DNA from 3 places in the Brevibacterium sp. R8603A2 genome. Region 1 is predicted to be linked to each of the others. Evidence: predicted binding sites of a transcription regulator. Region 1 holds the regulator's gene; each other region holds the start of a gene.
What was found. Region 1 encodes HrcA, which represses chaperone genes, less so after heat shock. Its sites were predicted from a motif close to TTNGCACTCGNNNNNNNCGAGTGCNAA; they were not measured.

Region 1 (3,273 bases):
GATGTCGACGTAGGGGTGGCCGATGAAGTGCACGACACCGGCGTAGCGCGGATCCCGGGTCACCGCCTCGGCGATCCGCATCTCCTTCGAGCCGGCCACGAGGTGGTCGGCGAGGACGCCGACCCGGTGCGCGGCATCGGGACCGAACTCGACGAGCCGGTCGGCCACGTCGTCGAGCCCGCCGAGCGGTTCGACGACGACCCCCTCGACCCGCAGGTCGTCGCCCCAGATCTTCTCCACGAGCTCCGCGTCGTGCTTGCCCTCGACCCAGATCCGCGAGCCCCGGGCCACCCGGGCGCGCGCCTCGGGCACGGCCACCGAGCCCGAGGCGGTGCGGCCGGGAGCCCGGGTGCGCGGGACAGGGCGGACGAGGCGCACGGGGGAGCCGTCGATGAGGTAGCCCGGGCCGAGCGGGAACGGGCGCGTGCGCCCGCGCCGGTCCTCGAGGTGGACGACGTGGCCGGCGCTCGTCTTCTCGAAGCCGACGATCGCGCCCACCCAGCCGCTCTCTGCATCCTCGACGACGAGGCCCGGGGCGACGGGCACCTCGTTGGACTCCGGACGGCGCCGGGAGCGGGGGGAGGAGGCGGAGAGCACATCACGGCCGTAGGGGTCGGAATAGGTCATCAGGCCACTGTAGGTCGCCCGCACCCGGGTTTTGGGACTCACCCGCCCACAGGCGTAGGATTGGCACTCGAACATGTGGAGTGCCAGACAGTCGAGAGCCGAAGAACCGAGCAGTCGAACGGGAGCCGGACAGGGGGGGGAGCGCGATGAATGACGGCCGCCGCGCCCGCGTGCTGCGGGCCATCGTCGAGGACTACGTCGCGACGAACGAGCCCGTCGGATCCAAGGCGCTCGTCGAGCGCCACGGCCTCGAGGTGTCCTCGGCGACGATCCGCAACGACATGGTCGCCCTCGAGCAGGAGGGGCTCATCGCGCAGCCGCACACCTCGGCCGGGCGCATCCCCACCGACAAGGGCTATCGGATGTTCGTCGACCGGCTCGACGAGGTCAAGCCGCTGTCCGCGGCGGAGAAGCGGGCGATCGCGCGGATCATCGAGCGCCCCGTCGACATCGACGACATGCTCGACCGCACGGTCCGCCTCCTCGCCTCGCTCACGCACCAGGTCGCCGTCGTCCAGTACCCCATGGCCACGACCTCCCAGGTGCGCCACCTCGAGCTCGTCGACATCGCCCCGCACCGCCTGCTCGTCGTCCTCATCACCGACTCCGGGCAGGTCGAGCAGCGGATCGTCGACTCCGGGATGCCGCTCGGCGAGACCGACATCGCCCTGCTGCGCGATGCGTTCAACGAGGTCCTCCACCGCACCCGGCTCGACCGGGTCGCGGCGGCCTGCGACACGGTGAGCGTGCCGCCGGGGCTGCGGGACGTCGCCGCCGCGATCAGCGAGGTCGTCACCGATCTCGCCCGCTCGACCCGGCAGGACCGGCTCGTCATGGCCGGCACCGCGAACCTCGCCCGCTCCGGGCGGGACCTCGGAGCGCACATCGGCCCCCTGCTCGAGGCCTTCGAGGAGCAGGTCGTGCTCCTCAAGCTGCTGACCTCGATGGTCGCGGAGACCGGGCGCGTGAGCGTGCGGATCGGCCGGGAGAACCCGGTCGAGTCCTTCGCGAGCACCTCGGTCGTGGCCACCGGCTACGGCACCGACGACTCCGAGGCGAAGCTCGCCGTCCTCGGCCCCACCCGCATGGACTACCCGACCACGATGGCCGCCGTGCGCGCCGTCGCCAAGTACGTCTCCGTCATCCTCTCGGAATAAGCAAAGGACTCTGAGTGAGCGATCATTACGCAACCCTGGGCGTCGACCGCGACGCCACCCCCGACGAGATCAAGAAGGCCTACCGGAGGCTCGCCCGGAAGCTCCACCCCGACGTCAACCCGGGGCACGAGGCCGAGTTCAAGGAGGTCGCCGTCGCCTACGAGATCCTCTCGGATCCGAACAAGCGGCAGAACTACGACCTCGGCGGCTCCGGCTCCGGGCAGGGATTCGGGGGCGGCGACTTCGGCGGCTTCTCCGACCTGTTCGAGACGTTCTTCGGCGGCGGCATGGGCGGGGCAGGGCGCACGCAGCCGGCCTCCCGGCAGCGGCGCGGCAAGGACGCGCTCATCGAGGTCGAGATCGACCTCGAGACGGCCGTCTTCGGCGACACCGAGACCGTCGAGATCGTCACCGCCGAGGTGTGCGGGACCTGCGACGGCGACGGTGCCCGGCCGGGCACCTCGGCGGAGACCTGCTCGCTGTGCCACGGCACCGGCAGCATTCAGCAGATGACCCGCACCCTGCTCGGCCAGATGGTCACCAACCAGACCTGCAACAACTGCGGCGGCTACGGCACCCGCATCACCGACCCGTGCACGAGCTGCGGCGGCGACGGCCGCGTCCGAGCGGAGCGCTCACTGCCCGTGCGGATCCCCGCCGGCGTGTCCGACGGCGTGCGCATCAAGCTCGCCGGGCAGGGCGAGGTGGGTCCGGGCGGGGGACCGCCCGGTGACCTCTACCTCGAGATCCGGGTGATCGACCACCCGGTCTTCACCCGCGACGGCGACCACCTGCGGTGCATGCTCACCGTCCCGATGACCGCTGCCGCCCTGGGCTCCGCGGTCCAGCTCGAGACCTTCGATGGCGTGCAGACGATCGAGATCGAGCCCGGTCTCCAGTCCGGCACCGTCAAGCGCCTGCCCGGTCTCGGGGCCACCCGCCTGCGGCACTCCTCGCGCGGGGACATGCTCGTCACCGTCGTCGTGCAGACGCCGAACAAGCTCGACGCCCGGCAGCGGGAGCTGCTCGAGCAGCTCGCCGAGGCGCGCGACGAGGTCGAGCCCGAGGCGATCGTCGGCGAGCAGTCGAAGAGCCGCTTCAGCCGGATCCGGGAGAGGTTCGCCGGCCGGTGAGCCTCCCTGTCTACCTCGCCGACGGGCTCGCCCCGGCACCGGTGGGCGAGCGGGTGGCGTGCGGGCCCGACGTGGCCGGCCACGCAGTCCGCGTGCGCCGGATGCGCACCGGCGAACCCCTCCAGCTCGTCGACGGCCGCGGCCTGCGGATCACCGGCACGATCACGGCGGCCGCACCGGATGCGCTCACCGTCGAGGTCACCGCATGCACCCGGGACCCGGAGCCGGCACCCGGCCTTGTGCTCGTCCAGGCGCTCGCCAAGCAGGACCGCGACCTCCAGGCGATCGAGGCCGCGACCGAGGTCGGCGTCGACGCCGTCGTCCCGTGGGCGGCGCAGCGCTCGATCGCCGACTGG
Region 2 (3,273 bases), on a different contig from region 1:
CTGACCGAAGATCCGCAGGCCGTGCTCCAGGCGGGTGGGCGACATCGGGGCGGCGCCGTAGACGATCGTGCGCAGGCGCAGATCGGGGAGCTCGTCGAGGGCGTCGATGATGTCGAGCACCCGATAGATCATCGTCGGGACCATGAAGGTCCAGGTGATGCCCTCCTCGATGAGGAGATCGACGACGCGCTGGGCGTCGAAGGCCGCGAGGATGCGCACGGTGGCGCCGCGGCCGATCCCGGCGAGCGCGAGGGCGCCGGCGGCGTGGGCGAGCGGGGACATGACGAGCATCTGCTCGCCGACGGCGATGTCCGCCTCGATCATCTGGATGTAGAACGCGGCGGCCGCCGAGCGGCGGGTGTGGGCGACCGCCTTGGGCCGACCGGTGGTGCCGCCGGTGAAGTTGAGCTGGGATCGGACGTGCGGGTCGGCCGGGATCTCGCCGGCCCGCGGGGTGTAGTCGGCTCCCGGGACCTCGGGGAAGGGGATCGCGCCGGGGATCGTGCGGCCGGCCGGATCGGAGAGCTGGACGATCCGCGGGCGGCCGGGGGTGGTGGTGCCGGCGGGGGCCTCGGGGTTGCTGGCGAGGCGCTCGGCGAGCGCGCTGCCGAGCTCGTAGTCGGTGATGACGACGGAGGCGCCGGCGAACTCGAGCTGGTAGAGCACGGTGTCGAGCGCGGACATGTAGTTCGCCGGGGTCTTCACCGCGCCGAGCCGGGCGACGGCGGTGTCGAAGACGATCCATTCGGCGCGGTTGCCCGCGTACATCGCGACGACGTCACCGGGGCCGACGCCGAGCTCGCGGAGCAGATCGATCGTGGCGTCCGACCAGGCCCAGATGTCGCGATAGGTGAACTCGCGGTCGTCCTCGCGGACGGCGGGGCGGGTGGCGTGGATCCGGAACGAGTGCTCGTAGATCTCGGCGGGCGTGGTGAACATGGGGCCTCCAAACGACTGTGTTCAGCGGTGACGGGTGGTGCGTGCGGCGGTGCGGGTGCTCGTGGACGGGGGCTCCGCCCGGCGGGCGAGCGCGAGCTGAGGCAACGTGCCCGGTGACCGGGCCGGCACCTCGGCGACAGAATCAGTGAATGATCGCTAGGGCGATTTTAGACCAGGTGTCAAGGGCGCGCACTATGGTGTCCACGCGCAGGAGAGCGGTTCGCGCCACCGGGTCCTCGGCTCCATCACGCTTCTCGCTGCCTCGCGGTTCTGCCTGCATCGCGCTTCTGCCTGCATCGCGCTTCTGGACGCATCACGACCTCAGAACGGCCCATTCGCGGGCGGTGGGTGATAGAACTCCTGCCGGAACTGCAAACTCCCGCGAAAACAGGTCTGTTCGAGTGGGCGGCTGCAGGAATCGCGGGAGTCTCCAGCCCCAGACTCGTTCCGATCGCGCTTTCAGGTCGGGCGTGCGACGGAGTCTGCAGTGCCGGCTGCAGCCTTGACGGGCAGGGCAAAGGCCCCCTTCGTCTCAGGCCCCGCCGGCCCGACCGCAGGTCCTCACGACCCTGTTCCCTGTGGGCCGACTCAAAATCCGACACTCGATCTGGCACTCGAGTTGACCGAGTGCCAACCCCGTCCTAGAGTCGAATTAGCACAGCACACCAGTGAGTGCTAACAGGACTCAGAAACGGCTCCGGCCACTCGGCACCCGCGACGACGAGAGGTCGACCGGACGTCCACCGGTCACGCGCGCACCGTGCGCGTGCCCGTCGGACGCCCCCGGATCTGAGAATTCGGAACGACTACACACGAAGGAGAGTGCCGAACATGTCGGTCTCCATCAAGCCGCTCGAAGATCGGCTCGTCATCCGTCAGGTCGAGGCCGAGCAGACCACTGCTTCCGGTCTCGTCATCCCCGACACCGCCAAGGAGAAGCCCCAGGAGGGCGAGGTCGTCGCTGTGGGCCCCGGCCGCGTCGCCGACAATGGCAACCGCGTCCCGCTCGACGTCAACGTCGGCGACAAGGTCATCTACTCCAAGTACGGCGGCACCGAGGTCAAGTACCAGGGCGAGGAGTACCTCGTCCTCTCGGCGCGCGACGTGCTCGCCGTCATCGGCTGAACCGCTTCCGACCGGATTCCATCCGCTCACCGGATTCCATCAATCTCTAAGGAAGTGACGTATGCCCAAGACTCTGCAGTTCGATGATGACGCCCGCAAGGCGCTCGAGCGCGGCGTGGACGTCCTCGCCAACACCGTCAAGGTGACGCTCGGCCCGCGCGGCCGCAACGTCGTGCTCGACAAGCAGTGGGGTGCGCCCACCATCACCAACGATGGTGTGACCATCGCCCGCGAGGTCGAGCTCGACGACCCGTACGAGAACCTCGGCGCCCAGCTCGCCAAGGAAGTCGCCACCAAGACCAACGACGTCGCCGGCGACGGAACCACCACCGCGACCGTGCTCGCCCAGGCCCTCGTCCACGAGGGACTGCGCAACGTGGCCGCCGGTGCCGCACCCGGCCAGCTCAAGATCGGCATCGAGAAGGCCGTCGACGCCGTCGAGGAGCAGCTGAAGAAGATCGCCCGCGAGGTGGCCGACTCCCAGGAGATCGCCCACGTCGCAGCCCTGTCCGCCCAGTCGCAGGAGATCGGCGAGCTCATCGCCGAGGCCTTCGACAAGGTCGGCAAGGACGGCGTCATCACGATCGACGAGAGCCAGGCCTCCTCGGTCGAGCTCGAGTTCACCGAAGGCATGCAGTTCGACAAGGGCTTCCTGTCTCCGTACTTCGTGACCGACGCCGATCGTCAGGAAGCTGTCCTCAGCGATCCCTACATCCTCATCAACCAGGGCAAGATCTCGAACATCCAGGACCTGCTCCCGGTGCTCGAGAAGGTGCAGCAGGCCGGCAAGCCGCTGTTCATCGTGGCCGAGGACATCGAGGGCGAGGCCCTGTCCACCCTCGTGGTCAACAAGATCCGCGGCATCCTCAACGTCGCCGCTGTCAAGGCCCCGGGCTTCGGCGACCGTCGCAAGGCGATCCTCGAGGACCTCGCCGTCCTCACCGGCGGCCAGGTCATCACCGCGGACATGGGCATGAAGCTCGACCAGGTGACCCTGGATCAGCTCGGCAGCGCCCGCACCGTGACGATCACCAAGGACAACACCACCGTCATCGACGGTGCGGGGTCCGATGACGACGTCGCCGGCCGGGTCGCCCAGATCCGCGCCGAGGTGGCCAACACCGATTCCGACTGGGATCGGGAGAAGCTGCAGGAACGCCTGGCGAAGCTCGCCGGCGGAGTCGCCGTCATCAAGGTCGGCGCCGCCAC
Region 3 (3,273 bases), on a different contig from region 1:
CGATCCTGACGGGTACATCCTCACCGGCGCGGAGGCGGAGCTGGCCGGCGCGCGGACGGAAGGAAGCCCCCGCTTCTCTTTGGAGACCACCATCCCCGGGGTCTTCGCTATCGGCGATGTACGGCACGGGTCTGTGAGGCGAATGACCTCGGCTGTGGGTGAGGGCGCCAGTGTGGTCCGGCAGATCCACGAGTACCTGAACGAGGGTCGTCACAGTCGGGTGTGCGCAGGAGCTCCGACATCCAGGGACACCTGATGCCGCAAGCCTCCCCGAACCCGGCAGCCGTGGGAGAACCCGCGGATCCTCCGGTGGCCCATGCGGGCGTAGCGGGCGAGATCCGCTCGACGTTGCGTCGGATGAGGTGGTTTCGCCGCATGCCGGTGCTGCATATCGCCGAGGAACGCGGCGAAGGCCCGACGGTGCTGCTGCTGCACGGTATCGCGTCCTCGTCGGTGACGTTTCACCACGTGATCCCGCTGCTCGAGCGCACCCACCGGTGCATCGCCATCGACCTGCTCGGCTTCGGCGAGTCGCCGGCGCCGGAGTGGGCCGATTACACCCTGGCCGACCATGTCGCCGCTATCGAGCGGACGGTCGCGTCGCTGCGGCTGCGCGAGCCGTTCACTGTGGTCGGGCATTCCATGGGCGCCCTCATCGGCGCCCGGTACGCCGCCCGGCGGCAAAAGCGAGTCGCGAAGCTCGTGATGGTCAGCCCACCTATCTATCTCGCACCCCATGAAATAGGGGACGTCATCGAGCGGACCCGGATGGACTTCTACCTGCGGCTCTACGAGTACCTCCGCACGAACCGGGAGTTCACCCTCCGGCACGCTGCGCTGGTACAGCGGCTGCTGCCCATCCCCAAAGCTGTAGATATCACTGAACGCAACTGGGAGCCATTCGTCAAGTCGTTGCAGCACTCCATCGAGTCACAGACCACTCTCAGCGACATCGCCCATGTCAAAGCCCCCATCGACGTCATCATGGGCGACCTCGACGAGTTCCGCTCCGAAGCCGTGCTGCGCATCGTGGAGCGGATGATGGGGGTCACCGTTCGGCGTGTGCGGGCAACGAACCACCTCATCGGCAAGCGCCTCGCGCGAGTCGTCGCCGAGGCGGTGACAGCATGACGATTTCGCCCAAGAAAGCAGATTCTTGGTACGGGAAATAACCAGATGAAAGCGTCAAAAACGATGGCGCTCCCGCGTGGAGAGTGCTAATTCAAAGGCATCGGGATAGACCCGAGGACCCGCATACGGAAAGGAGATGATTCATCATGGCAATGTCGTTCGATTTTGAGCGAGCTCGACCGCCTCGCGTCCGGCCTGCTTCAGTCCCGTCCGGGACCGCGTGTGATGCCGGTAGACCTGTACCGTGAAGCTGACCGTTACATTCTCACCGCCGACCTGCCCGGGGTCGATCCGGAGTCGGTAGACATCGACGTCGACGGTCAGCTGCTGACCATCCGCGCCCAGCGCACTGCACCCCACACCGAGGGAGCCAAGTGGCTCGTTCAGGAGCGACCGGCGGGTACCTACCTCCGCCAGTTCAGCATCGGTGAGGGTGTGGACTCGGCGAACATCTTCGCCTCGTACGACAACGGCGTGCTGAGCCTGGTCATCCCGGTCAGCGAGAAAGCCAAGCCGCGCAAGTTTCATGTCCTGAGTCAGCACTCGCCTCAGGAGTAACGCCCGGCCGGAGACCCATCGACGAGCCAGAGTTAGCTTCTCGTTCGCAGCACGCGCCGAAAGCAAACAGGGGCGACCTTTCCCTGATGCCGAACGGCGCAACACCCGGCTTCGCAAGACCGGAAGACGGGCGTGCACCCAGCCTTCTGGTCTTAGCACGGTGATTCATCCAGTTTTCACTAAAGGAGTACGCCCATGACCAGCCCCGAGGCCCCTCGCAACAACCCTCCGGAACAGGACGCTAGTGAGCCCCCGTTCACCAATGACCCCCGCTGGAAACAAACGATCGCGCGGTTCTCTGACTACGCCAGTGCGCAGGCAGCGGTTGACCGTCTTTCCGACGCCGGCTTCGCTGTGGAACGAGTAGCGATCGTGGGGCTCGACGTTCGTGTCGTCGAGCATGTACTCGGTCGCTTGACAGGAGGAAAGGCTGCGCTACGGGGCGCAGGCGTTGGAGCATGGTTCGGTGTTCTGCTAGGTCTGCTGTTCGGGCTGTTCGCCCCCGGATTCGGTTGGCTGGCCATCCTGATCATCTCGGTCGCCTCTGGCGCAGTTTGGGGCGCTTTGCTTTACTTCCTTGGACACCTGGCTAAGGGCGGCCGACGGGACTTCGACTCACTGGAGACCCTTGAGGCGGGCCACTACGAGGTCCAAGTGGAAGCACCATACGCTGCGGAGGCCGCTCGTCTCCTCGCGGACCAGACCGCCCACCCCGGAGACTGAAAAGGGCCCTTCACGAATGAGGGTGTAGCGCGAGTCTGAAGCCTCCGGCTTCGAGCAGCGATCTCGCGATGTAGTGGGTGAGGTTGCGGAACCCGAGGGCGGAGCCGTGGAGGTGCTCGAGCCGGCCGTTGATCGCCTCCGTGGGCCCGTTGCTTGTGCCGGGCCGGTCGAAGAAGGCGAGGATGTCGGCGCGTTGCTTCATGGTGCGGCCGAGCTTGCGGATCTCCATACTTGCTTGAAAAACGGAACGAAACCCAGAGCGATTCAAAGATCGCACGGGCGTTCCTTCGGATTCGGTGACCGGCGCAGGACGCGCCGGTCACGGTGAGCCTCGCCTAACGTGACACGAGTTGGGCGAGGCTTACCAACCGAAGGATCGCTCAGCAGGTGATCAGCGGATCTGGCGATGCCGCCACCGTCGACGACCAGCGCCGCCCCGGTCACGTACGACGCCTCATCGCTCGCGAGCCATACGACAGCCGCCGAGATCTCACTCGGCTGTCCCATGCGGTTCAACGGGCGCTCGGCCGCCTCAGCCAGGAATCCGGCCTGGTCCTGTCCCAGCTGGCGAGCCTCGTCGCGCAGCATCCCCGTGTCCACGTCGCCCGGGTTGACGGAGTTGACCCGGATGCCGTCCGGACCATGGTCGATGGCCAGCGCACGGGTCATGTTCACGACCGCGCCCTTCGACGCGCAGTACGAGATCGCCTGACCGCCGCCCTTCAGGCCCCATCCGGAGCCGGTGTTGACGATCGAGCCGCCGCCGTTCGCCTTCATGATCGGCACGACGTGCTTGCACATCAGGAAGATGGCGCGCACGTTCACGCCGAACACGCGATCCCACTCCTCGACGGTGGTCTC

Region 2: groES (co-chaperone GroES) is a predicted target of HrcA. The motif match lies at 1,547-1,573, and genes of this name have one in related genera.
Region 3: MTQ12_RS14465 (Hsp20/alpha crystallin family protein) is a predicted target of HrcA. The motif match lies at 1,195-1,221, and genes of this name have one in related genera.

What each region holds. Positions count from the first base shown of each region.
Region 1 covers NZ_JALLGN010000011.1:112,810-116,082, forward strand. The annotation lists gene MTQ12_RS11865 (DUF3097 family protein) at 1-627, opposite strand, end outside; gene hrcA (heat-inducible transcriptional repressor HrcA) at 774-1,784, shown strand; gene dnaJ (molecular chaperone DnaJ) at 1,799-2,917, shown strand; gene MTQ12_RS11880 (16S rRNA (uracil(1498)-N(3))-methyltransferase) at 2,914-3,273, shown strand, end outside.
Region 2 covers NZ_JALLGN010000001.1:169,720-172,992, reverse strand. The annotation lists gene MTQ12_RS00750 (AMP-binding protein) at 1-939, opposite strand, end outside; gene groES (co-chaperone GroES) at 1,771-2,064, shown strand; gene groL (chaperonin GroEL) at 2,126-3,273, shown strand, end outside.
Region 3 covers NZ_JALLGN010000021.1:10,156-13,428, forward strand. The annotation lists gene MTQ12_RS14455 (FAD-dependent oxidoreductase) at 1-256, shown strand, start outside; gene MTQ12_RS14460 (alpha/beta hydrolase) at 376-1,131, shown strand; gene MTQ12_RS14465 (Hsp20/alpha crystallin family protein) at 1,357-1,689, shown strand; gene MTQ12_RS14470 (general stress protein) at 1,885-2,412, shown strand; partial or broken gene MTQ12_RS14475 (transposase) at 2,423-2,641, opposite strand; gene MTQ12_RS14480 (SDR family oxidoreductase) at 2,677-3,273, opposite strand, start outside.